3 regions of the Methylocystis heyeri genome follow, and region 1 is predicted to be linked to each of the others. Evidence: predicted binding sites of a transcription regulator. Region 1 holds the regulator's gene; each other region holds the start of a gene.
What was found. The regulator PhoB, encoded in region 1, activates phosphate uptake and scavenging genes when phosphate is short. The targets are predictions, from matches to a motif close to TGTCATNNANCTGTCAT.

Region 1 (7,306 bases):
AAGGCCGCGGAAGAACTCGACTATATTCCGCTCCCCGAGTCGGTCGTGGCTCTGATCAAGAAGAGCTGGGCCGCCAATGTGAAGGGCGCGGACGGAAAGCCGCTGGCGGCGGCGAACTGAGCCGTCGGCGCAGGAGACAGCGACGGGCGCCTGACGAACGCTTTGCGGGCGTCGGGCGCCTCCGTCATTAAGCAAAAAAGGAAGGGTGGCGGAAAATGACCGTGACGCAGCCGAGCATCGACCGCGCCGGCGCGCGCAGCGCTCCCGCCAGGGAAAACTCTATGTCAGATTTCGCGTTGACGGGAATGCAGTCCGGCGCCGCCAAAACCGAGCGAGCCCGCGTGCTCGCCAAACTGAGTTTTCACGACGCGTTCTTTCGCAGAGTTACTTTCTCCGCGGCGTTCACGGTGTTGATCCTGCTGGGGGGCGTGATCCTCTCGCTGATCGAGGGATCGATACCGGCCATCAGGGCCTTCGGCTTCGGCTTTCTCGCCTCTCAGTCGTGGAATCCCGTCACCGACAATTTCGGGGCCTTGCCTGCGGTCTACGGCACCGTCGTCACTTCGAGCATCGCCATGCTGGTGGCGGTCCCGGTCGGGATCGGGGTTGCGGTGTTTCTCACCGAGCTCTGCCCCCACCCCTTGCGCCGGCCCATCGGAATGGCGATCGAGCTCCTGGCCGGGATTCCCTCCATCATCTACGGCATCTGGGGATTGTTCATCCTCGCGCCGTTCCTGCAGCAGCATGTGCAACCGGCGTTGATCTCGATCTTCGCGGGCGCGCCGGGGCTCTCGACCCTCTTCGCCGGGCCGCCCTACGGCATCGGCATGCTGACCGCGGGCCTGATTCTCGGCGTCATGGTGCTTCCTTTCATCGCTTCGATCTCCCGCGACGTGTTCGACACCGTGCCGCCCGTACTCAAGGAAGCCGCCTCGGGCGTCGGCTGCACCACCTGGGAAGTGATGCGCCATGTGGTGCTGCCCTACACCAAGACGGGCGTCATCGGCGGGGTGATGCTCGGCCTCGGCCGCGCCCTCGGCGAAACCATGGCGGTCACTTTCGTGATCGGCAACGCCCACAAGATCTCAGGCTCGCTCCTCGCGCCCGGCACCACGATCTCCGCGACCATCGCCAACGAGTTCACCGAGGCCGTGGGCGACGTCTACACCTCGGCTCTGGTGGAGCTCGGGCTCATTCTCTTCATCATCACCTTCTTCGTTCTCGCCGGCGCGCGCTTGCTGCTGCTGCGGATCGAAAGCAAGGCCGGAGCCTGACATGTCCTCGCTCTATTACAGACGCCGCAACGCCAACGCCGTCGCCACGACGCTGTGCTGGGGCGCGGCCGCCTTCGGCCTCGCCTGGCTGGTCATGATCCTCGGGGCGCTCGTCGTCGAGGGCGTCAAGGGGCTTTCGCTCGACGTCTTCACCCAGAACACGCCGCCGCCGGGCAGCGCCGGCGGCCTCCTCAATGCGATAATGGGATCCCTGATCATGACCGTCATCGGCGTCGCCATAGGCACGCCGCTCGGCATGCTGGCGGGCACCTATATGGCGGAATACGGACGCTATTCGAAGCTGACCGTCGTGATCCGGTTCATCAACGACATCCTGCTCAGCGCGCCTTCGATCGTCATCGGCCTCTTCGTCTATGAGGTGCTGGTCGCGCAGATGAAGCATTTTTCGGCCGTCGCCGGAGCGGCTGCGTTGTCGATACTGGTGATCCCGGTCGTGCTCCGCACCACCGAGGATATGCTTCTGCTCGTGCCGGGCGCGCTTCGCGAGGCTTCTTCGGCGCTCGGCATGCCCCGATCCTACATGATCCAGCGCGTCGCTTACCGGGCGGCCAAATCAGGCCTCGTCACGGGCGTGCTGCTGGCGGTGGCGCGCGTTTCCGGAGAAACGGCGCCTCTGCTCTTTACCTCGCTGAACAACCAGTTCTGGAGCCTCGACCTCAATGCGCCGATGGCGAGTCTGCCGGTCGTGATCTTCCAATTCGCCCTGTCGCCCTACAAAGATTGGCAGCAGCTCGCCTGGACGGGCGCGCTGCTGGTCACGGCGATGGTTCTCGCCCTTTCGATCTTCGCACGCGCTCTCAGCCGCCAAAGGACCACCAAATGATGGCGTCGCATATTCCGGCCAACGACCTTCCCACCAAGGTCTCGGTCCGAAATCTCGATTTCTTCTATGGCGATCATCACGCCCTCAAAGGGGTCAACCTCGGCCTGCGCACAAACAAGGTGACCGCTTTCATCGGGCCGTCGGGATGCGGGAAATCGACGCTGCTGCGCGTGCTCAACCGGATGTACGACCTTTATCCCAAACAGCGCGCCCAGGGCGAGGTTCTGCTCGACGGCGAAAACATCCTGGACCCGCGCGTCGACGTCAATCTCCTGCGGGCGCGCGTCGGCATGGTGTTCCAGAAGCCCACGCCTTTTCCGATGACGATTTACGAAAACATCGCTTTCGGCATTCGCCTCTATGAAAAGATTTCGAAAGCTGCGCTGGACGAACGCGTCGAGGAGGCGCTCCGCGGAGCCGCCATTTGGGACGAAGTCAAAGACAAGCTCCATATGAGCGGTCTCGGCCTCTCGGGCGGGCAGCAGCAGCGCCTCTGCATCGCGCGCAGCGTCGCCATCCAGCCGGAGGTGATCCTCTTCGACGAGCCGTGCTCGGCGCTCGATCCCATCTCCACGGCGAAGGTCGAGGAGCTCATCGACGAGCTGTCCGATCGCTACACCATCGCCATCGTCACCCACAACATGCAGCAGGCGGTCCGAGTGTCCGACTACACCGCCTTCATGTATCTGGGCGAGCTGGTCGAGTTTGGCGAAACCGACGAGGTTTTCTCCAACCCGAAACAAAAGCGTACCCAGGATTACATCACAGGACGTTTCGGTTGAGTCCTTTGCGGCCTTCCAAAAAGCGGTCGAGGAAAGAAAAATGAGCGACCATATCGTTAAATCCTATGACCGGGACCTCGAGACGCTCGGCCGCAGAATCGCGGAAATGGGCGGCATCGCGGAAAAAATGCTGGCGGAAGCCATGGACGCGCTCGCCGCTTTCGACGTGACCCTGGCGCAGCGCGTCGTCGTGGCGGATGCGCGACTCGACGCCCTGCAGCGCGACATCGAGGAGAGCGCGATCCTGACCATCGCGCGGCGCCAGCCTCTCGCCATCGACCTGCGCGAGTGCATCGCAGCGATCCGCATTTCGGGAGATCTCGAAAGGGTGGGCGATCTCGCCAAGAATATCGCCAAGCGAACGGTGAAGATCGCCGGCGAGGCGCGCCTGCCGCGCGCGATCATCGGCCTCAAGTCGATGCACGACGTCGCGGCGCTCCAGCTCAAGGACGCCCTGGACGCCTACGCCCAGCGCGACGTCGAGCGCGCGCGTTCGGTCTGGATCAACGACGCGGAACTCGACGCGCTGGAAGACTCCGTCTTTCGCGATCTTCTCACCTTCATGATGGAAGACCCGCGCAACATCTCCTTCTGCACGCATCTGCTGTTCTGCTCGAAGAACCTGGAGCGGATCGGCGACCACACCACCAATATAGCGGAGACCGTGATCTACCTCGTCACCGGCGAACCCATGCCGACGGACCGGCCGAAAACGCGGTCCCCTGACGGCGGCGGCGCGATTCCTCCCGCCGCTCCGCTTTGATGTGAGAAAACGGCATGAATGATCTGCGAACTTCGCCGATGCGCGACACGGCCAACGACAGGGCGCCGCGCATTCTGGTCGTCGAGGATGAATCCTCTCTCGCGCTTCTGCTCGTCTATAATCTGGAGGCGGAGGGTTTCATCGTGGAGCATGTCGACCGCGGCGACGAGGCCGAGCTTCGCCTCGCGGAGGCGCCGCCGGACCTCGTGATACTGGATTGGATGCTCCCCGGCGTGTCGGGCCTCGAGATCTGCCGGCGTCTGCGCGCCCGGGACGACACCCGCGACATGCCGATCATCATGCTGACCGCACGCGGCGAAGAAAGCGAGAGAGTTCGCGGGCTCTCGGTCGGCGCCGACGATTATGTGGTGAAGCCTTTCTCGACTCCCGAACTCATGGCGAGGGTGCACGCTCTTCTTCGCCGCGCCCGCCCCGAACGGGTCGCGAGCCGCCTCACCGCGGGGGACATCGATCTCGACCGGGAAACCCGAAGGGTGAAAAGGGGCGGGAGGGAAATCCACCTCGGCCCCACCGAGTTTCGTCTGCTCGAATATTTCATGGAAAAGCCGGGGCGCGTGTTCACCAGGGCCCAGCTTCTCGACAGCGTCTGGGGAATGTCCGCCGAAATCGACGAACGCACCGTGGACGTTCATGTCGGACGGCTGCGCAAGGCGCTGATACGCAGCCGCGAGAAAGACCCGATCCGCACCGTGCGGGGAGCGGGCTATTCTTTCGATGAAACCTTCGGCCGAAACTAGAGCGTTTGCAGCCGAAGCGCATGCCTGTTCGGCGTGGGAAACGCGTTAAAACAACGACCCGGAGTCTTTTCATGTTTCCATGGAATCATGAAAAGACTCCGGACGGCGCGACCGCCGAACGAAATCGTCGGGTCCCCGTCTATCGCTCTCCGATGAATAAAGGTTCGATCGCATCGGCTTGAGAGCCTGCGCGATTTGCCGGGCGAAATTGGGTGGGGCCAGGGCTGCCCCGACCGTTCGGCGCCGAGCGCGGGTCGGAGCATTTTCCCAAAAAGTGCGAAGCGGTTTTTGGGAAAGAACATGCTCCGTCACTGAGATCTGGAGCGCGTCCGACTGCGTTTGAACGGAACGCGCTCTAGCGAGCGATGCGCGCGTGATCCCGCCGCCGCCGGTCCTGCGCCGGCTGATAGGCGATGCCCGCATGATGGCTGCAATAGGGACCGGCGCCGATGGGAGACTTGGCCCCGCAAAAACGGAATTCGGACGCAGTGGGATCGCCCATCGGCCATCGGCACATCGACTCCCGCAGCTCCATCAGCGTCACGCGCGCGGTCAGCGGCACCACGACATCCTCCTCTTCCACCTGGGGAGCTATCGCGACCACCGGGCGAGGCGAGTAGGCAAGAGCGACATTGCCCATCACCGGCGCGCTTTGCGTCCGCGCGGCGGGCTGCTGAACGCGCGGCGGCTTTGCGGCGCGCGGGCGCGGAGAGGCCGGCGCCTTGGCGCGTTCGGCCAGTCCCAACCGGTGGATCTTGCCTATGACGGCGTTTCTTGTGACGCCCGGCCCCAATTCGGCTGCAACCTGGCTGGCGCTGAGCCCTTCGTTCCAGAGTCTCCGGAGGAGCTCGACGCGTTCTTCGGTCCAAGACATGGTTTGTCTCCATTCGAGGGCCGGCCGCAAACGACCGGCGCGCTGTCTGATCGAGAATCGGCCAGCATTCGCTGAAGCCGGCATGGACCGGCAGCGATAGACACCCACTCGAACTCGCGAGAAAATTACGGCGCGACGGAAGCCCGTCAGCGCTGCCGTGAACGTTACTCTCGCCAATGAATCACGCGCAAGAGTCGCTGGCAAGCCAAAGCCAGTTCCCCACAGGCTTCTCATGCGTCATTGAGTCCGCACTGTGGCGCGCAGGACTCACCCGTTGCGGATTCGCGGTCGCGACCGGCGCAAAAAGCGTCGCCGGGTTTGACCATCAGAGCGCAAAATCCTAGTATGCGCGGACCCTGCCGCCCTCTCGGGCGGCGCTTTGTTTTTCGACCCCTTCGGCGGCGGCCGATCTGACACGTTTCCATGCGCCGGGCGCAGAAGACGTTCAGGGCGGATGGAGTTGGCACATTGAACTCGGCGCTATTCCCGACCTATGCGCGAGCGGATGTCTCTTTCGAGCGCGGCGAAGGCCCGTGGCTGTTCGCCGCCGACGGCGACCGCTATCTCGATTTTGGCGGCGGAGTCGCCGTCATGTCGCTCGGCTACGCCCATCCCCATCTCGTCGAGACCCTGCGCGACGCCGCAGAAAAACCGTGGCATGTCTCCAATCTGTATCAGGTTCCGCAGGCGGAGCGACTGGCGCGGCGGCTGACGGAGGCGACCTTCGCCGACCTCGTCTTCTTCTCCAATTCCGGCGCCGAGGCGGTCGAATGCGCCATCAAGACCGCGCGTAAATATCATGCCGCCAACGGCGCGCCGGAACGCTACCGCCTCATCACCTTCGAGGGGGCTTTCCACGGCCGCACCCTCGCCACGCTCGCCGCCGGCGGAAACGCCAAATATCTCGAAGGCTTCGGTCCGAAGGTCGACGGCTTCGATCCGGCCCCCTTCGGCGATCTCGCCGCGGTCGAGGCGCTCATCGGTCCGGAGACCGCGGGCATATTGCTGGAGCCCATCCAGGGCGAGGGCGGCGTGAGGGTCTTCCCGCGCAATTTCCTCAAAGGCCTGCGCGAACTTTGCGACAGGCGCGGGCTGCTGCTGGCGGTCGACGAAGTTCAGACCGGCGTCGGTCGCACCGGAACTTTCCTGTGCATCGAACAGGCCGGCGTGAGCCCCGATATCGCCGCGCTGGCCAAAGGCCTCGGCGGCGGATTTCCGATCGGGGCCTGCCTCGCCACCAGGGAGGCGGCGAAGGGCATGACGTTGGGCGCGCACGGCTCGACCTTCGGAGGCAATCCGCTCGCCGCTGCGGTCGGCGGCGCCGTGCTCGACGTGGTTCTCTCCCCCGGCTTCATGGAGCGTGTCGCCCGGCTGGGCTCGCTGCTGCGTCAGCGTCTCGCAGAACTCGGCGACCGTTATCCGTCGGTCATCGAAAGCATCCGCGGCGAAGGTCTCCTGTTCGGCGTCAAGACGCGCGTTCCCAACACCGAATTCGTCGCGGCCGCCCGCAAGGCCGGACTGCTGACGATCGGCGCCGGCGACAATGTCGTCCGCCTGCTGCCGCCGTTGATCGTCGAAGAGGAACATATCCTCGAAGCCGCGCGGCGACTGGACAACGCCTGCGCCGAGTTGCAGAAAAGCGCGAAGCCTCATACGGGGGCGGGTCTATGAAAACCGCCGCCGAAAAGCCGGAGCTGCGGCATTTCCTCGACCTCTCGGAGGTTTCCGCGGCCGAGCTGCGCCGCATTCTCGATCGCGCGGCCGAGCTGAAGTCCCGCCGCGTCAAGGGCTCTCCGCCTCGCGAACAACCGCTCGCCGGGAAGTTTCTCGGCATGGTGTTCGACAAGCCTTCGACCCGCACCCGAGTCTCCTTCGACGTCGCCATGCGGGAGCTCGGGGGCGAAACCATCATGCTCACAGGCGCCGAGATGCAGCTCGGGCGCGGCGAAACCATCGCCGACACCGCCCGCGTTCTTTCCCGCTTCCTCGACGCGGTGATGATCCGCATTCT
Region 2 (7,306 bases), 1.1 Mb from region 1:
ACATCGAGCGCCTGGGAGAGATAGCCGTAATGCTTGTATTCGAGCCCCAGATTGACCTGCAGCGCGACGGCCCACGGCGAATGAGGATGATGCGCGAGATATCGGGTAAGCGCCGAAAAATCGTCGGCTTCGGCGCGGCGCTCGTAACGCGCCAGCGCTCTTTCCAGAAGCCGCTCGTCGATCAGGCTTCCAGGCTCCATCGCCACAAGGGGCTCGGCAAAATGCGCGCCACCGGGAAGAACGCCAGCCCCCGCGGCCATGGCCGCCGGGCTCTCCAGCTCCGCCCGGGCAACCGAGGGCCCAAGAGCCAAAACCACAAAAGCCGCCACGGCGCACAGCAGAACAGCCGCTGCGCCAGATCGCAATCGCCCCGACATCGCGCTCTCCAACTTCAATCAGATTCAGGCAACCAAGCTCGATATGCTTTGAATTGAGGCCGGCTTTCGGCGCATAGGTCCAAAGCCGCCTCCAATTCGACCCTTTATCTTTCGCGCTGTCCGCTCGACCGTGCGCCGATCGGCGGAGCGATAAAGATCGCTCCGGTTCGGCGAAGTTGCGGAAATTCCCTGCGGTTCCAGAGGAAGCCTCGAGAAATGCTCCAGCGGGCGGCATATTGTCGCTCCGTTCAGGCTCTGTAAACTGGACTAAGGTCGTACGATGGTCTTAAGACCACGGCTAAGGCGCGGGAGAAATTCCAGGAACCCTGGCGTTCCCCGACGCCCCCCAGCATCGCTTTTGATCCGGTCGAGCTGCAACAGCTTCTGCTTGAACTCTTCCGTCTCTTTGGGAGAAGAGCCGGCGATTTTCGCCACGGCTTTGTGAACCCCACGTAAGACGCTCTTCGAAGCGGAGAGGTCATTTTTTCGCCATAGACTTCAATTAAAGACCCGGATCGTCGAAAACATTCGATTTTAACGTAGAGTGAGACGTTATCACGCCCTCGCCGATGGAGCTGGCCATGGTCAGATATGACGTGCGCTGCAAAGCCCTCGCCGACGTGATTGTTTTGCGCAGATATATGCGCCGCTCCCGCGTCACCTCGCGATTTATTTAGCCAAGGCCATCGCGGCTTCCTTCTCCATCGTTTCGTCGCAAGCCTGCGCCCGCTCGTAGAAACCTGCGAGTTCCGCCGCGCCTTTTGTTCTCCATTTTAACGGAACGCCCATGTCCTTCTCGCTGCATTTGGCGACTCTTCGCTTCGCCCTTCGCTATTGGCTGCTCTCGCCGCGGCTCTTCGCGCTGATTCTCGGCGCGCGCCTGCTCTCCAACGCCATAGACCTGAGCGTCCCTATCGCTTCGGGCCGCCTCGTCGATTCGCTGGTCGACTCGAACCGCGGCGGTGACGCGCCTCTTCTGGCGCTCGCGACGCTGATCGCGCTCGTCGTCGGCTTCCACCTTTGCCGCAAGACCTTCGGCCTCGCGCTCGTGCCGCTCGTCACGACCGGCATGGAAGCGCTGACGCGCGACGCCTACGCAAAAGTGCAACGCTTTTCCTCCGACTGGCACGCCAACGCCTTCGCCGGCGCCACAGTGCGCAAGATTACACGGGCCATGTGGGCGTTCGATCAGTTGAGCGACACGCTGATCTTCGGCCTCGTTCCGGCCTGTCTCGTCGTGCTCGGCGCGACAGCGACGCTGGCCTGGCGCTGGCCGCAACTGGGCCTCGTCGTCGCGTTTGGAGTCGCGACTTTCCTCGTCGTGGCCGTGTCGCTGTCGCTTGGCTGGGTCGCGCCGGCGGGACGAGCCAATCAGGCCCTCGACTCGCGCGTCGCGGCGCGTCTGGCGGATACGATCACCGGCAATCCGGTCGTCAGGGATTTTGCGGCGGAGACGCGTGAAGACCAAGCCTTCGCGCAGCTGATGCGCGAGTGGCGCAATGCCGCGCGCGTCAACTGGTATCGCGACAGCGTTGCTGAGGGCGCGCAGACGGCGGTGATGATCGCGGTGCAGGTTGCGCTGCTCGGGGCCGGCGTCTGCTTCTGGCGGGAGGAGCGGCTCTCGAGCGGCGACGTTGTGAGCCTTATCGGCCTGCAGGGCCTGCTGAACGGCTACTTGCGCGATTTCGGCAGTCACCTGCGCAACTTCCAGAAATGCGTGAACGACATGGAGGATGTGGTGCGCTTTGCCGACGCGGCGCCGGATGTGCTCGATGCGCCGGGCGCCGCTCCGCTCGAGGTGACGGCTGGACGGATCGTATTCGACAAAGTCCGCTTCCGCTATCCCAACGCCGCGCGCCCCGTCTATGACGGCCTCGACCTCGTCATCGAGCCCGGCGAACGCGTCGGGCTCGTCGGCGCCTCGGGCGCGGGCAAGTCGACTCTCGTGCGGCTGTTGCAGCGCGCCTATAATCTGGAGAGCGGCGCCATCCGCATCGACGGGCAAAACATAGCGCTTGTCACGCTCGCGTCGTTGCGTCGCGCAATCGGAATCGTCGCGCAGGATCCGGTCCTCTTCCATCGCTCGCTTGCGGAGAACATCGCATTCGGACGCCCGGGGGCGACGCGCGAGGAAATGCGGGCGGCGGCGCGCCGTGCGCATGCCGATATTTTCATCGAAGGGCTCGCAGACGGCTACGACACGCTCGTGGGCGAACGCGGCGTGAAGCTCTCGGGCGGCGAGCGGCAGCGCGTCGCAATTGCGCGCGCAATCCTGGCGGATAACCCGATTCTCGTGCTGGACGAAGCCACGTCCTCGCTCGATTCCCTATCGGAGCTTCATATCCGCGCGGCGATCGAAGAGCTGTCGCGCGGGCGCACGACGCTCGTCGTCGCGCATCGCCTGTCGACGGTGCAGCGGCTCGATCGCATACTCGTGTTCGAGAAGGGGCGGATCGTCGAGGATGGTTCTCACGCCGACCTGCTGCGCCGGCCCGGCGGCGCCTATCGGCGCTTGTTTGAGACCCAGTCGAGCGGCATGGCGATCGATCGTCCTCTGGAGCATATCGATTGACCCGGCGCCCTGGCGGCGGGCGGCTCTCGCAGGATGGAGAACGGATCGGAATATCTTAAACGGTTTCCGGCTGAATGAAGCGGCTTCGCGCCGTCTTCGCGAGGAGCGTAAGCTCCGCGGCGATCCAGGAGAACTGGCGCGGCTCTGGATCGCTTTCGCTTCGCTCGCCGTGCCGTGAACTGATCAGTCGGAAGCGGTATTAAACGAGCCGCCCAGGCGCGAACCCGATCGCGACCTGTAATGAACTGCTTGGCGGCAACGAAAATTTGGGGGGATTGCGAAAAGCCGGCCTGAAACGGCGGCGAGGGAATTCCTCGCTCTTCCAGGCGAACCTCCCGGTTCGCCGGTCTCCGCGACGGCGCTTGTGACGCAAAGCTCCGGGTAAAGCGGGACTTTCGCCAAGCGCCGCGCAAGGTATCGGATTTTGAGGATATTTGGCTGGGGCGGGAGGATTCGAACCTCCGTATGGCGGAATCAAAATCCGCTGCCTTACCACTTGGCGACGCCCCAATAGCCTCGCCGCGCGAAGCACGGCTACCCTTAATGCGGGCGGCGCCGCTTCGCAACACCCTTGTCGCCCCGCGCCGCCGGAAGCCAAAAGGCCCCAGCCGAATTAATCCCAGGCGTGCAGGGGCGTATAGCGCGAAAACTTCTTGGCGTGATGCCGGTCCATCCGCGTCAGCACGTCGCGCAGAAAAGCCACGCCCTCGGCGAGATAGGGGCCCTTGTTCAACATGACGCAGTCGGCCCTCTGGGCCATCGCGGCGTCGGTCGCCTCGGCCCGGCTGGCGACGCCCTCGCGCACGAAATTATCGAGCACCTGCGTCGCCCAGACCACCGGAACGTGGGCCGCCTCGCAAAGCCAGAGAATTTCCTCCTGGATCTCGGACAGCCGCGCAAAGCCGAGCTCCACGGCGAGATCGCCGCGCGCGATCATCACCCCGGTGGGATTGTGCAGCGCGGACTGGAGAATGAGCCTGGGCAGATTGCGCAGGGCGAGAGGCGTTTCGATCTTGAGGATGATGGGCTGCGGGGGGCGGTCGCCGCGGCGCGCGCCGAGATGATCCTGAAGCAGCTCGATGTCGGCGGGATGCTGGACGAAGGAGAATCCAACGAGATCCGCATGAGCCGCGACGAAATCGAGATCGGCGAAGTCCTTGGAGGTCAGCGGCGACAGGTTGAGCGCCGTGGTGGGGAAGTTCAACCCCTTCTCCAGCTTCAGGCGCTCCCCCTTGGCGCGCGCGCTGAAAACCTCCAGCTCGACCTGCCCTTTTGCTTTCGAGACGACGCGCGTTCCGATCTTCCCGTCGTTGATCCAGACCTCCGCCCCGATCTCCAGCTGCTCGACGATCTGGGGAAAATTGGGCGCTATGGCGATCGGCCCTTTGGCGGCGGGGTCGACCCTGGCCGCGAGCACGAAATGATCGCCCCTGTGGGCGCGGAATTTCTCCGGCGCCCGCACCGCGACAATGCGGCATTTGGGGCCGGCTATATCCATGAGAATGCGGCAGGGGCGCTTCAGCTTTTCTTCGGCGGCCCGAATATTGGCGATCATCCTGGCCCAGGCGGCGGCGTCGTCATGGGCGCAATTGATCCTTGCGCAATCCATCCCGGACATGATCAGGCGCTCGATCAGCTCGGCGCCGGTCACAGCCTCGGAAGGCAGCGTGGCCATCACCCGGGCGTGAGGCGCCCCCGCCGCGAGCGGCCCGAACAGCAGATCGCAGGCCGCTCGCAGCGCGGATTCGCCGGCCTGCATGAGCCGGTTGGAAGGATAGGGAGCGTCGCCCTCTCCGCACAGCCTGGTGAGCGTCCCCAGCAGCGCGTCCAGCGCCGTGAGCGTCCTGGCTTCGCTGCGGCCCAGCGACGACAATCCGAAGGAGGCGAGCTCGCGCTGAAGGTCGCTGAGGTCATGGCGGCGCAGAGCCAGATAATCGGCGAGGTTGCGCATATCCGCGAGCGTGGGTTCGTTCGCCGCCGTAACGCCCCAGGCGGCCTGCAGGGCCTCGCTGTCCTTCGCCACTTCCTCGCGCAGCCGGCCGACGCGCGTCAGGAGATCGCGCAGTTCCGCAGGAGGGCAGTCAACCGCGATTCCACGATCCATGCGCATTTTCCGCCTTGACGCACATTCCCCTCCCAAAGCGGCTTGTGGAGGAGAACATGCTCGTTCGACAACATCCGGGTCGCGCATTCGAATTCTGGTTCGATCGAACCCGCTCGCCCGCGCGACGGGCGGGTGTCTCCCAGCAATGTGACAAGCGTGTTACATCAGCGAGGCCGCGCCGTTGCGCCGCAAAATCACACCTCGATCGCTCCGGCGGCGGCCGCGGCCCGGCGCAGCTCGGACAGATTCGCAGCATAGCGCGCGCTGTCGCCGCTCCGGAACGCCGCCGAGCCCGCGACCAGCGTATCGGCGCCTGCCTCCACGACGCGGGCGATGGTGTCGACCGAAACGCCGCCGTCCACCTGCAGACGGATGGGACGTCGCCCGATCTTCTCTCTGATGCTGCGGATCTTGGCGAGTTGCGAAGGTATGAAGCTCTGGCCGCCGAAGCCGGGATTGACGCTCATGACGAGAATGAGATCGAGCTCGTCCAGAACATAGTCGACGATGTTCTCCGGCGTCGCCGGGTTGAGCGAAACGCCCGCCTTCTTGCCCAATGAGCGGATCGTCTGCAGCGAGCGATGCAGATGCGGTCCCGCCTCGGAATGCACGGTTATGATGTCGGCGCCGGCCTCGGCGAAGGCCCCGATATAGGGGTCGACGGGCTCTATCATCAGATGGACGTCGAAGGGGATCGCAGCATGCGGACGCAACGCCTTCACCACGCCGGGGCCGAAGGTGATGTTCGGCACGAAATGGCCGTCCATCACGTCGAGGTGAATCCAATCCGCCCCTGCGGCCGCCACGTCCCGCACTTCCTGTCCGAGCTTCGAAAAGTCGGCCGAAAGTATGGAGGGCGCGATTACGATGTCGTTGTTCACGGCAGGCTCCGGGGCTGCGCGCGGGCCCGTGGCGAAAAAACCGCGGGCCCGTTCTTCATCACTTTCCGGCGATGTGGGGATCGAGCTGGCCGGAAGCATAGCGCTTGGCCATTTCGGCGAGCGGAATCGGCTTGATCTTCGAGGCCTGTCCCGCAGTGTTGAATTCTTCGTAACGCTGCCTGCAGACCTTGACCATCGCCTCCTGCGCCGGCTTGAGATATTTGCGCGGATCGAATTCGCCCTTGTTCTTGCCCAGCGTGGCGCGGATCGCCGCAGTCATCGCAATGCGGCAATCGGTGTCGATGTTGATCTTGCGCACGCCGAACTTGATGCCGCGCTGAATCTCCTCCACCGGCACGCCCCAGGTTTGCGGCATCTCGCCGCCCGCGGCGTTGAAGGCGTCCTGGAGCTCCTGCGGCACCGAGGACGAGCCGTGCATGACGAGATGCGTGCTGGGCAAGCGGCGGTGAATTTCCTCGACCACCTTCATCGCGAGGATCGCGCCGTCGGGCTTGCGCGTGAATTTATAGGCGCCATGCGAGGTGCCCATCGCTATCGCCAGAGCGTCGACCTTGGTCTTGGCGACGAAGTCGGCGGCCTGGGCCGGATCGGTGAGCAACTGATCATGGCTGAGTTTGCCCTCGGCGCCGTGACCGTCTTCCTTCTCTCCTTCGCCGGTCTCCAGGGAGCCGAGAACGCCCAGCTCGCCCTCGACCGAGGCGCCGACCCAATGGGCGAAATCGACCACGTTCCTGGTCACCGCGACATTGTAGGCGTAGTCCGCCGGCGTCTTGCCGTCCGCCTTGAGCGAACCGTCCATCATCACGGAGGAGAAGCCGAAACGAATGGCGCTGGCGCAAGTGGCTTCGCTGTTGCCGTGGTCCTGGTGCATCACGATGGGAATGTCGGGATACATGACGACCAGGGCCTCGATCATCTTCGCGAGCATGATGTCGTTGGCGTAGGAGCGGGCGCCGCGGCTCGCCTGAATGATGACCGGCGCATCGACCGAGGAGGCGGCCTCCAGCACCGCGAGCCCCTGCTCCATATTGTTGATGTTGAAAGCGGGCACGCCGTAGTCGTGCTCGGCGGCGTGATCAAGCAGTTGTCGCAAGGTGACGAGCGCCATCTTATCCAATCCTCTCCCGTTCGGCCTGTTGTTAAAGTAGCGCGGCGGCGGCCTGCGCCACAGTCTGCGGCGTTATATTGAAATGCTCATAAAGCGCTTCGGCGGGTCCGCTCGCGCCAAAATCGCTCATCCCGACAAAAACTCCATTTTCGCCCAGCCAGCGGTCCCAGCCGAAACGCACGGCGGCCTCCACGCCGACCCGCGGCGCCGAGCCCAGCACTTGCGCGCGATATTCCGCGGGCT
Region 3 (7,306 bases), 1.4 Mb from region 1:
AGACATCCGCATCGGCGTCGCGCGCCTCGGGGCCGCGCTTTCGCTTTCCGCTTTGCTGGTGTCGCCGGCGCTGGCGCTGCAAAATCCGCTGGATCGCGGGCCGCTGGCCGATTTCCTCAATATTTTTCGCGAGCAGGCGATCCCGCGCCAGGTCGTGGCCTGGAAGCATCCCGAATATAAGAAGGGCGCGGTGGTCGTCTCCACCAAGGAGCGCCGGCTCTATTATGTGCTCGGCGACGGGCAGGCGATCGAATATGGCGTCGGCGTCGGCCGCGAGGGTTTCACCTGGTCGGGGGTCAAGACGGTGAGCCGCAAGCGCGAGTGGCCCGACTGGACGCCGCCGTCCCAGATGCTGAAGCGCCGGCCGGATCTGCCCCGCCATATGGAAGGCGGCATGGACAATCCGCTGGGCGCGCGGGCGATCTATCTCGGCTCCAGCAATTACCGCATCCACGGCTCCAACGAGCCGGACACCATCGGCGCGGCCGTTTCCTCGGGCTGCATCCGCATGACCAACAACGACGTGGTCGATCTCTACAATCGCGTGAAGGTCGGGACCAAGGTCGTGGTGCTGAAATAGGCTCAGGCGGCCGCCTCCCTCGGCCTTACGCGCAAAGCCAATCCCGCTGCGGCCGCCAGCATGAACCCGGCGGTCGCCAGCGCCGCCATGCCGAGATAGCCCAGCTCGCCGAACCGCTCGTAAAGCAGGCCGGAGCTGAAGGTGACGAGGCTCGTCGCCGCCGCATTGGCCGCCCCCAGCCAGCCCTGCGCCTGGGCGAAGCGCCCGGCTCCGCACAGCGAGGCCAAAAGATAGGCGGGGCCGAGCTGCACCGCCGCGCAGGAGATTCCATGAAGCGCCTGCGCGGCGATGACGCCGAAGGCGCTGGGATCGCTCGCCATGGCGAGCCATCGCAACAGCGCGGCGACGCCGCCCGCAAGCAGAAAGGACAGCGCCCGGCTCTCTCCGCCGAACCAGCGCCCGGCCATCAGAAAAAAGCCGGCTTCCGTCACCAGTGCGGTCGACCAGGCCAGCGAGACAAAAGCTTCGCTATGGCCGCAAGCCTTCCAGTGCAGCGAGCCGAAGGAATTGACCATGGCGTGGCTGCTCTGGATCATCGCCGTGGCGACTATGATCGTCACGACGAGCAGGGGCCTTGCCAGTTTTTCCGGCGGGGTCTCCGGCCGCTCGCGCTTCCTGCCGCCGCCGAGCCCGCGCAAGGCCAGGAAGGCGGTCGCGGCCGACGCGAAAGCGATTGCAGCGAGCAACCACGCCAGAGCGGCGTTGGGAATGGCGCTGGCGAGAGGCCCGCTCGCCAGCATGCAGACCAGGATCGAGACCGAGCCCCAGCCGCGGACGAAGGAGTAATGCAGCTGCGCGCGTCCAGCCGAGCTGCGCCGGTGCGCCGCTCCCAGAATAATGCCGTCGCCGAGCGCATAGAGCGGCCCCTGCGCCAATGCGAGCAGCAGCGCTCCGGCAAGAATGGGCAGAAAGCCGTCGAGCAGGGCCAAAAGCGCATAGGCCAGTCCTTCGGCGGCCAGAAAAGCGATCAGCATCGGCGCGTGACGCCCGGTGCGGTCGGCGCGGCGCGAGGCGACCAGCGTCGAAATGGTGCGAAAGGCGGGCGGGGCGCCCATAACGGCGCCGATTTCGGCGGGGCCGAGCCCGCGGGAGTGCAGCCACAGCGGGAAGAATGGAAGCTGGACCCCGACGACCGCGTAGACGGCCGCCATGAGAAGAGAAAGCCGCAGCTCTTCGCTGCGGTCCTGCGCATCCTGGTCGGGGGAGTTCATCGAGATTGGCCTTACGCCGCGCCGGCTGGAACGTTTTCCGACCGGATGGAAGCATCCGGTCGATAAGAAATCGTTCCAGATCACAGGGTGGAGCGCATGTCTTTAGCAAAAGCGTCGCTTTTGCGGAATGCGCCCTGTGTGTTCGGGCGAAGTGGACACCGATTCTCGGGGGAAAACCGACCAGAAGGACTCCCGGTGGACATGTATGATGCGCGGCGCCGGCCGGGGATGGGCGGGGGCGCGAAGCCCCCGCAGTTCATCGAGTTGATTGCCCCAGCGCGAGCGAGGCGCAGCGCCGCTCCAGGCGGTTGCGGATTTCGTCGAGCTTCGCATGACGAGCCGGCCAGGCGAGCGCGCTCCAGAGTTTCGTCCTGAACCCGGCGTTTCTGGCGTCGAGCGAGAGAAGCGGCGCGCAGAGAGCCTCGTCCATCCGCGGCGCGCCGAATATTCTGTAATAGTCGGCGAAGTTCACCGCATTTTCGTCGACTCTCTGCAGGCTCTCGACGGGAGCGCCCTCGGCGTAGATCACGTCGTGCCGATCGAGCTTGATATGGAAGAACGCCAGCTCGTCGCGCTCCGCGGCGTCATACAGGGAGATGGTCGCTCCGTTGACGAGCTCGCCCGCCGGCGCGAGCGCGCCGTCCACGAATATGGCGTGTCCTTGCGTCACATAGAGATCTGCGTGGGGAACGTTTTCCGCAAGCGCCGAGCGGGCGATCCGCACCGGCAGGAAGTCCTTCGCCCAGGGCCTGGAGGGATCGGTCTTCCGGCGGGAGTAGCGCCCGATCCATTGGATGGCCCTCGTTCCGCCGAACAGCGTCGGCAGAAGGTCGCCGGGCTTCAAATCCTCGATTCTGCGGTCGCCGTCGACGGTGCGTATCGAGGTTCCCTCGAGGAAACAGTGGCCGCCGCTTCCGCTATGGGGACCTTCGTAGCGCCTGTAATTGACCTCGGCGCGAGCCCTGCCGATGCTGAGAGCCGTCGAGGCGAGGAGGGCGCCGACCGCCTGTCCGTAGCTCTTGAGGAATTTGCGTTTGCTTTGCGCCGGCGCGGATGGGAACCCCTTGTCACTTACGTCCATTGAGACCTCCCGAAAGAACATCGTGGCGTTGCGCGACCGGCAGAAGCAGAGGCCGCCCCTGCGTTCACCCGAACCGGCGCGTTTTCCGCTCGACATAGCCCGTCGTGCACGACCGGCGTCCAGCAGGACGATCGTTCGAGCGACGAAAAATCGCGCCTCTTTGAGAATTGGAGCGCATTCTCGCCGCAAAACGCCAGTCGGCCTTTGCGGAAGAGCGCTCGAAGTCACCATAGGATTTGTAACGCGGGCGCACAGCCTGCGCCATAATCAGGAGGAAGTAGGCAATTGGAGCAAGGCCGCCCGGAGCGGCTTCGATCGGGACTCATTCCATCGCCGCGGCTTTCAGGATGCAGACCATGGTCGCCTGGGCCGGCGTCTCGCCGAGATTGCGTATGACGTGCGGACGATCGCAACGATAACGCAGCGTCTCTCCCGCCTTCACGCACTCGATCGCGCCGCCCACCTCGACGGTCAGTTCGCCCTCGCGCACGGAAAGGCTCTCGACCGAGCCGCGCTGATGCGCCTCGGATTCCAGAACGCCGCCGGGCTCGGAAAAAAAGTCGTAGGCCTGCAGCCATTCCACGGTCTTGATCCAGCCGATGATCGCGAGACGGCATTTGCCGTCGTCGGACACCAGGATCGGCGTGTCCGCCCGGCTGGTTTTTTCCAGAAAGGGCTCGTCCTGCGAACTTTGCAGCACCCGTTCTATCGAGACGTCCAGCGCCTGCGCCAGGCGCCAGATCGTGGCGAGGGTGGGGTTGGTCTCGTTGCGTTCGATCTGGCTGATGATCGACTTGGCGACGCCCGATTGCGCGGAAAGCTCCGAAAGTGACAGATTATACGCCTTGCGAAGCCGCTGCACGGTCGCGCCCAGCTGGCCCGACAGCGCCAGCGCGCCCGCTTCCAGAATCTTCTGTTTCTCGCGTCCTTCGACGCCCATGGCGTTCGCCGCTCCGTCCGTTGCCGGACGGAATAATAACCGGTCCTGGCCGAAATATCGAACTCTTCTATATTTTCAATGTCCGTCCCCCCAGAGTGATGATTTCGACGCCGGTTCTGCGCTCTATTACTTTGCGGATGTCGTCTGTCTGAATATCATAGGCGCATGATTTATGTATGATCCCGAGACTGTCATATTCGACGGACTCGAAACGACATACGAGGTCTTTAACGGTCGTCGTTATCTGCTTGTATGTCTCCCCACCGAGTTCAAAGAAGTATTGTTTTTTGCATATTTCTGGTATCATTGGGTTTTAATTCCTGAGCGACCGACCTTGGGTGATCGCAGGAACCCAGCATAATTTACGTAATTGCGCATAAAATTAGTATTCGTACGTATCTCATTGCTCGACGATCCGGACAAGCGCCGCTGCGGGACCCGGGAAACGCCTTTTACATCTGAGGCCTACGCCCGGCTTTCCATTGTCATGATCCCGCAATGCGAATCTGGTGTTTTGCGGCCAGCAAAATAAGATGGAAGCTTCGCAATGGACGACTCTGCGGCGACCAAATATCGGACCCTGTTTCTTTCGGACCTGCATCTTGGCGCGCGAGGCTCCCAGGCCGAGCTTCTTTTGGATTTTCTGCGCCACAACGACGCCGAAACGATCTATCTCGTCGGCGACATCGTCGATGGCTGGCGCCTCAGGAACGGCTGGTATTGGCCGCAGTCGCACAACGACGTGGTGCAGAAGCTGCTGCGCAAGGCGCGCAAGGGCGCCCGCGTGATCTACGTGCCCGGCAATCACGACGAGTTCGCTCGCGATTACACCGGCTTGTTCTTCGGCGGGGTCGAGGTGATCGCAAACGGCGTTCACGAGACCGCCGACGGCAAGAAGCTGCTCGTCATCCATGGAGACGAGTTCGATATCGTGGTGCGCAACGCGCGCTGGCTCGCGTTCCTGGGCGACTGGGCCTATGAATGGGCCATCTTCATCAACACGCATTACAATCGTATCCGCCGCATGTTCGGCGTGGGCTATTGGTCGTTCTCGGCCTGGGCGAAGCTCAAGGTGAAGAACGCGGTCAACTTCATCGGCGACTTCGAGAAAACCCTGGTGGCCGAAGCCGCGCGGCGGGGCGTCGACGGCGTCGTGTGCGGCCATATCCATCACGCCGCCATCAAGACCATCGACGGCAAGCTTTACGTCAACACCGGCGATTTCGTGGAAAGCTGCACCGCCATCGCCGAGCATGAGGACGGCACGCTGGAAATATTGCATTGGCTGACGACGGCGGAGGAACGCGCGCCCGCTCAGCCTGCGCCCCTGCGTCTCACAGCGAAAGCCGCCGCATGATGCGCATCCTGATTGCGACCGACGCCTGGCGTCCGCAGGTGAACGGCGTGGTGCGATCGCTGGAGTCCATGTCCGCCGCGGCGAGCGAACTCGGCGCGCGGATCGACTTCGTGACGCCGCGCGACTTCAACTCCATGCCGATGCCGACCTATCCGGAGATCGATCTCGCTTTTGCGACGCCGCGCGCGGTCAAGCGGCGGCTCGATGCGGGATATGATCACGTCCACATCGCCACCGAGGGACCGGTCGGGCTCGCCGCGCGAGCCTGCTGCATCGATCAGGGCCGCTGTTTCACGACCAGCTACCACACCCGTTTTCCGGAATATGTCCAGGCCCGCATCGGTGCGCCGCTCAGCCTGACCTATGCGCTGCTGCGCTGGTTCCACAACGCCGGCGCCGGCACGATGGTCTCCACGCAGAGCCTCGCGCGGGAACTGACCGAGCGCGGCTTCAAGCGCATGCTGCGCTGGTCGCGCGGGGTCGATCACAAGACCTTCAGTCCCGACGCCGCCGTCGAACTCGACCTACCGCGCCCGATCTTTCTTTACGCCGGCAGGCTCGCCGTCGAAAAGAACCTCGACGCCTTTCTGTCGCTCGATCTGCCGGGAACGAAGCTCGTGGCCGGCGACGGACCCGAGCGCGCGCGGCTCGAGGCGCAATATCCCGAGGCGCGCTTCGTCGGCATGAAAACCTCGCAGGAGCTCGCCAAGCTCTACGCCAGTTGCGACGTTTTCGTCTTCCCGAGCCTCACCGACACCTTCGGCATGGTGCTGCTCGAGGCCATGGCCTGCGGCGCCCCCGTCGCGGCCTTTCCCACGCCGGGCCCGCTGGATGTCGTGGGAACGAGCGGCGCCGGAGCGCTCGACGCCGATCTCAGAAAGGCGGCGCTGGAAGCGCTCGGGATCGAGCGCGATGCAGCCATCGCGCACGCCCGCACCTTCACCTGGGAAAACAGCGCGCGGCAGTTTATCGACGCCATCAATCTCGCCCGCGGCGCCACGACGACGAAGCTGGCTCCGAGCGAACAGCGCGACTTTGCTTTCCGGAGAACGCCGATCCAACCGTGACGGCGCGGCGCGGGTCTCGGCCCGCGTCCCATTGAAGCGGTTCCCGACGCAAGCCGCCGCTCGACCGGAAGTCTGTTCCGGCGGAGCGGCTTTTTGGACGAAGAGAATAAGAAACGCGCGGCGTCATGGCGGAACGCCTTTTTCCGCATGGCGCCGTCCGCCGATCATACGGCCTAAATTGCAAGGCGTCCGCCGGCGGGCGAACGGGATGGCCCCGAGGTCTGGCGGACGACGGCGTTCGAGCTGATCGAAGGGACGTGTCGCATCGTCCCGAAACCTCTGAGCGCAGCCTGTCTCCGTCAGGCTCCGGATTTGTTGGCGTCCTCGTCCATTTCCCGCAGCTTGGCCCGCACTTTCGGCGCGGTGCGGTTCATGAAATCTTCGGCCTCTTCCGCCGTGGCGAAAACCTGGGCGATGGCGGGACCATTTGGGGTGAAGGCGACCACGAGGAAGGGATGGCCCTTGCCCGGCGGGGGATAAAGCACCAGCTCGTAGTCCCTCACGGCGATTGTCTCCCGTTTTCCTGCTTCCAGCCTATGGGGCCGGTTTCATCGGTTAGTCAACCGTCGATCGCCGCAAGGGCTTCTTCCTGCAGCAAGGTTCGAATCCGCTCGATTTCGCGCGCGCCGCGCAGCCCGCCACGCTGCAAAATCATCTGCATGAACCAGCGGTCGCGCTCGAGGTTTCTCTCGTCCTGGGTCGGAACATGCATCAGGTAGCCGCATAGACGGTGCAGATACTCGAGAGATTTGTGAAGCGCCTCCGCCTTCGCGTCATATTCATGATAGGCGACGCGTGCGTGAATGGTTTCCCAATGGGCCACCCGCGCGATGAAACGCGTTTTATTCGGCGCCGGAAGCCCGGAAAATTTCGCCGTCAGTTCCTCGATCAGTTTTTCGTCCATTCTCGGCGGGCTCAGACGTTGGGGTTGCGATCAAATCGGCAGCGAGCGACAATTCGCGCTCCCTGTGGAAATTCTTCGTCCCGGCGAAGGCCGTCGATATGAAAAGAGGCCATGTTCTCGCACGTCTTTATCGGCGTAACCGACTTCGAGCGTTCATTCGCATTTT

Region 2: the regulator PhoB is predicted to act here: its motif matches at 5,201-5,217, upstream of H2LOC_RS00265 (pyruvate kinase).
Region 3: the regulator PhoB is predicted to act here: its motif matches at 4,296-4,312, upstream of H2LOC_RS09370 (UDP-2,3-diacylglucosamine diphosphatase).

Annotation. Positions count from the first base shown of each region.
Region 1 is NZ_CP046052.1:3,476,721-3,484,026, reverse strand. Features, by position in the region: gene pstS (phosphate ABC transporter substrate-binding protein PstS) at 1-120, shown strand, start outside; gene pstC (phosphate ABC transporter permease subunit PstC) at 282-1,274, shown strand; gene pstA (phosphate ABC transporter permease PstA) at 1,276-2,118, shown strand; gene pstB (phosphate ABC transporter ATP-binding protein PstB) at 2,115-2,900, shown strand; gene phoU (phosphate signaling complex protein PhoU) at 2,941-3,663, shown strand; gene phoB (phosphate regulon transcriptional regulator PhoB) at 3,678-4,421, shown strand; gene H2LOC_RS15810 (GcrA family cell cycle regulator) at 4,777-5,295, opposite strand; gene H2LOC_RS15805 (aspartate aminotransferase family protein) at 5,764-6,966, shown strand; gene argF (ornithine carbamoyltransferase) at 6,963-7,306, shown strand, end outside.
Region 2 is NZ_CP046052.1:56,343-63,648, reverse strand. Features, by position in the region: gene H2LOC_RS21880 (RHS repeat domain-containing protein) at 1-377, opposite strand, end outside; gene H2LOC_RS00275 (ABC transporter ATP-binding protein) at 1,165-2,949, shown strand; tRNA gene H2LOC_RS00270 (tRNA-Gln) at 3,385-3,459, opposite strand; gene H2LOC_RS00265 (pyruvate kinase) at 3,563-5,053, opposite strand; gene rpe (ribulose-phosphate 3-epimerase) at 5,248-5,934, opposite strand; gene fba (class II fructose-bisphosphate aldolase) at 5,993-7,063, opposite strand; gene tkt (transketolase) at 7,095-7,306, opposite strand, start outside.
Region 3 is NZ_CP046052.1:2,051,662-2,058,967, reverse strand. Features, by position in the region: gene H2LOC_RS09390 (L,D-transpeptidase) at 1-580, shown strand, start outside; gene H2LOC_RS09385 (MFS transporter) at 583-1,791, opposite strand; gene H2LOC_RS09380 (Hint domain-containing protein) at 2,048-2,872, opposite strand; gene H2LOC_RS09375 (helix-turn-helix domain-containing protein) at 3,195-3,812, opposite strand; gene H2LOC_RS09370 (UDP-2,3-diacylglucosamine diphosphatase) at 4,360-5,169, shown strand; gene H2LOC_RS09365 (glycosyltransferase family 4 protein) at 5,169-6,236, shown strand; gene H2LOC_RS09360 (hypothetical protein) at 6,536-6,739, opposite strand; gene H2LOC_RS09355 (hypothetical protein) at 6,796-7,140, opposite strand; gene H2LOC_RS09350 (VOC family protein) at 7,252-7,306, shown strand, end outside.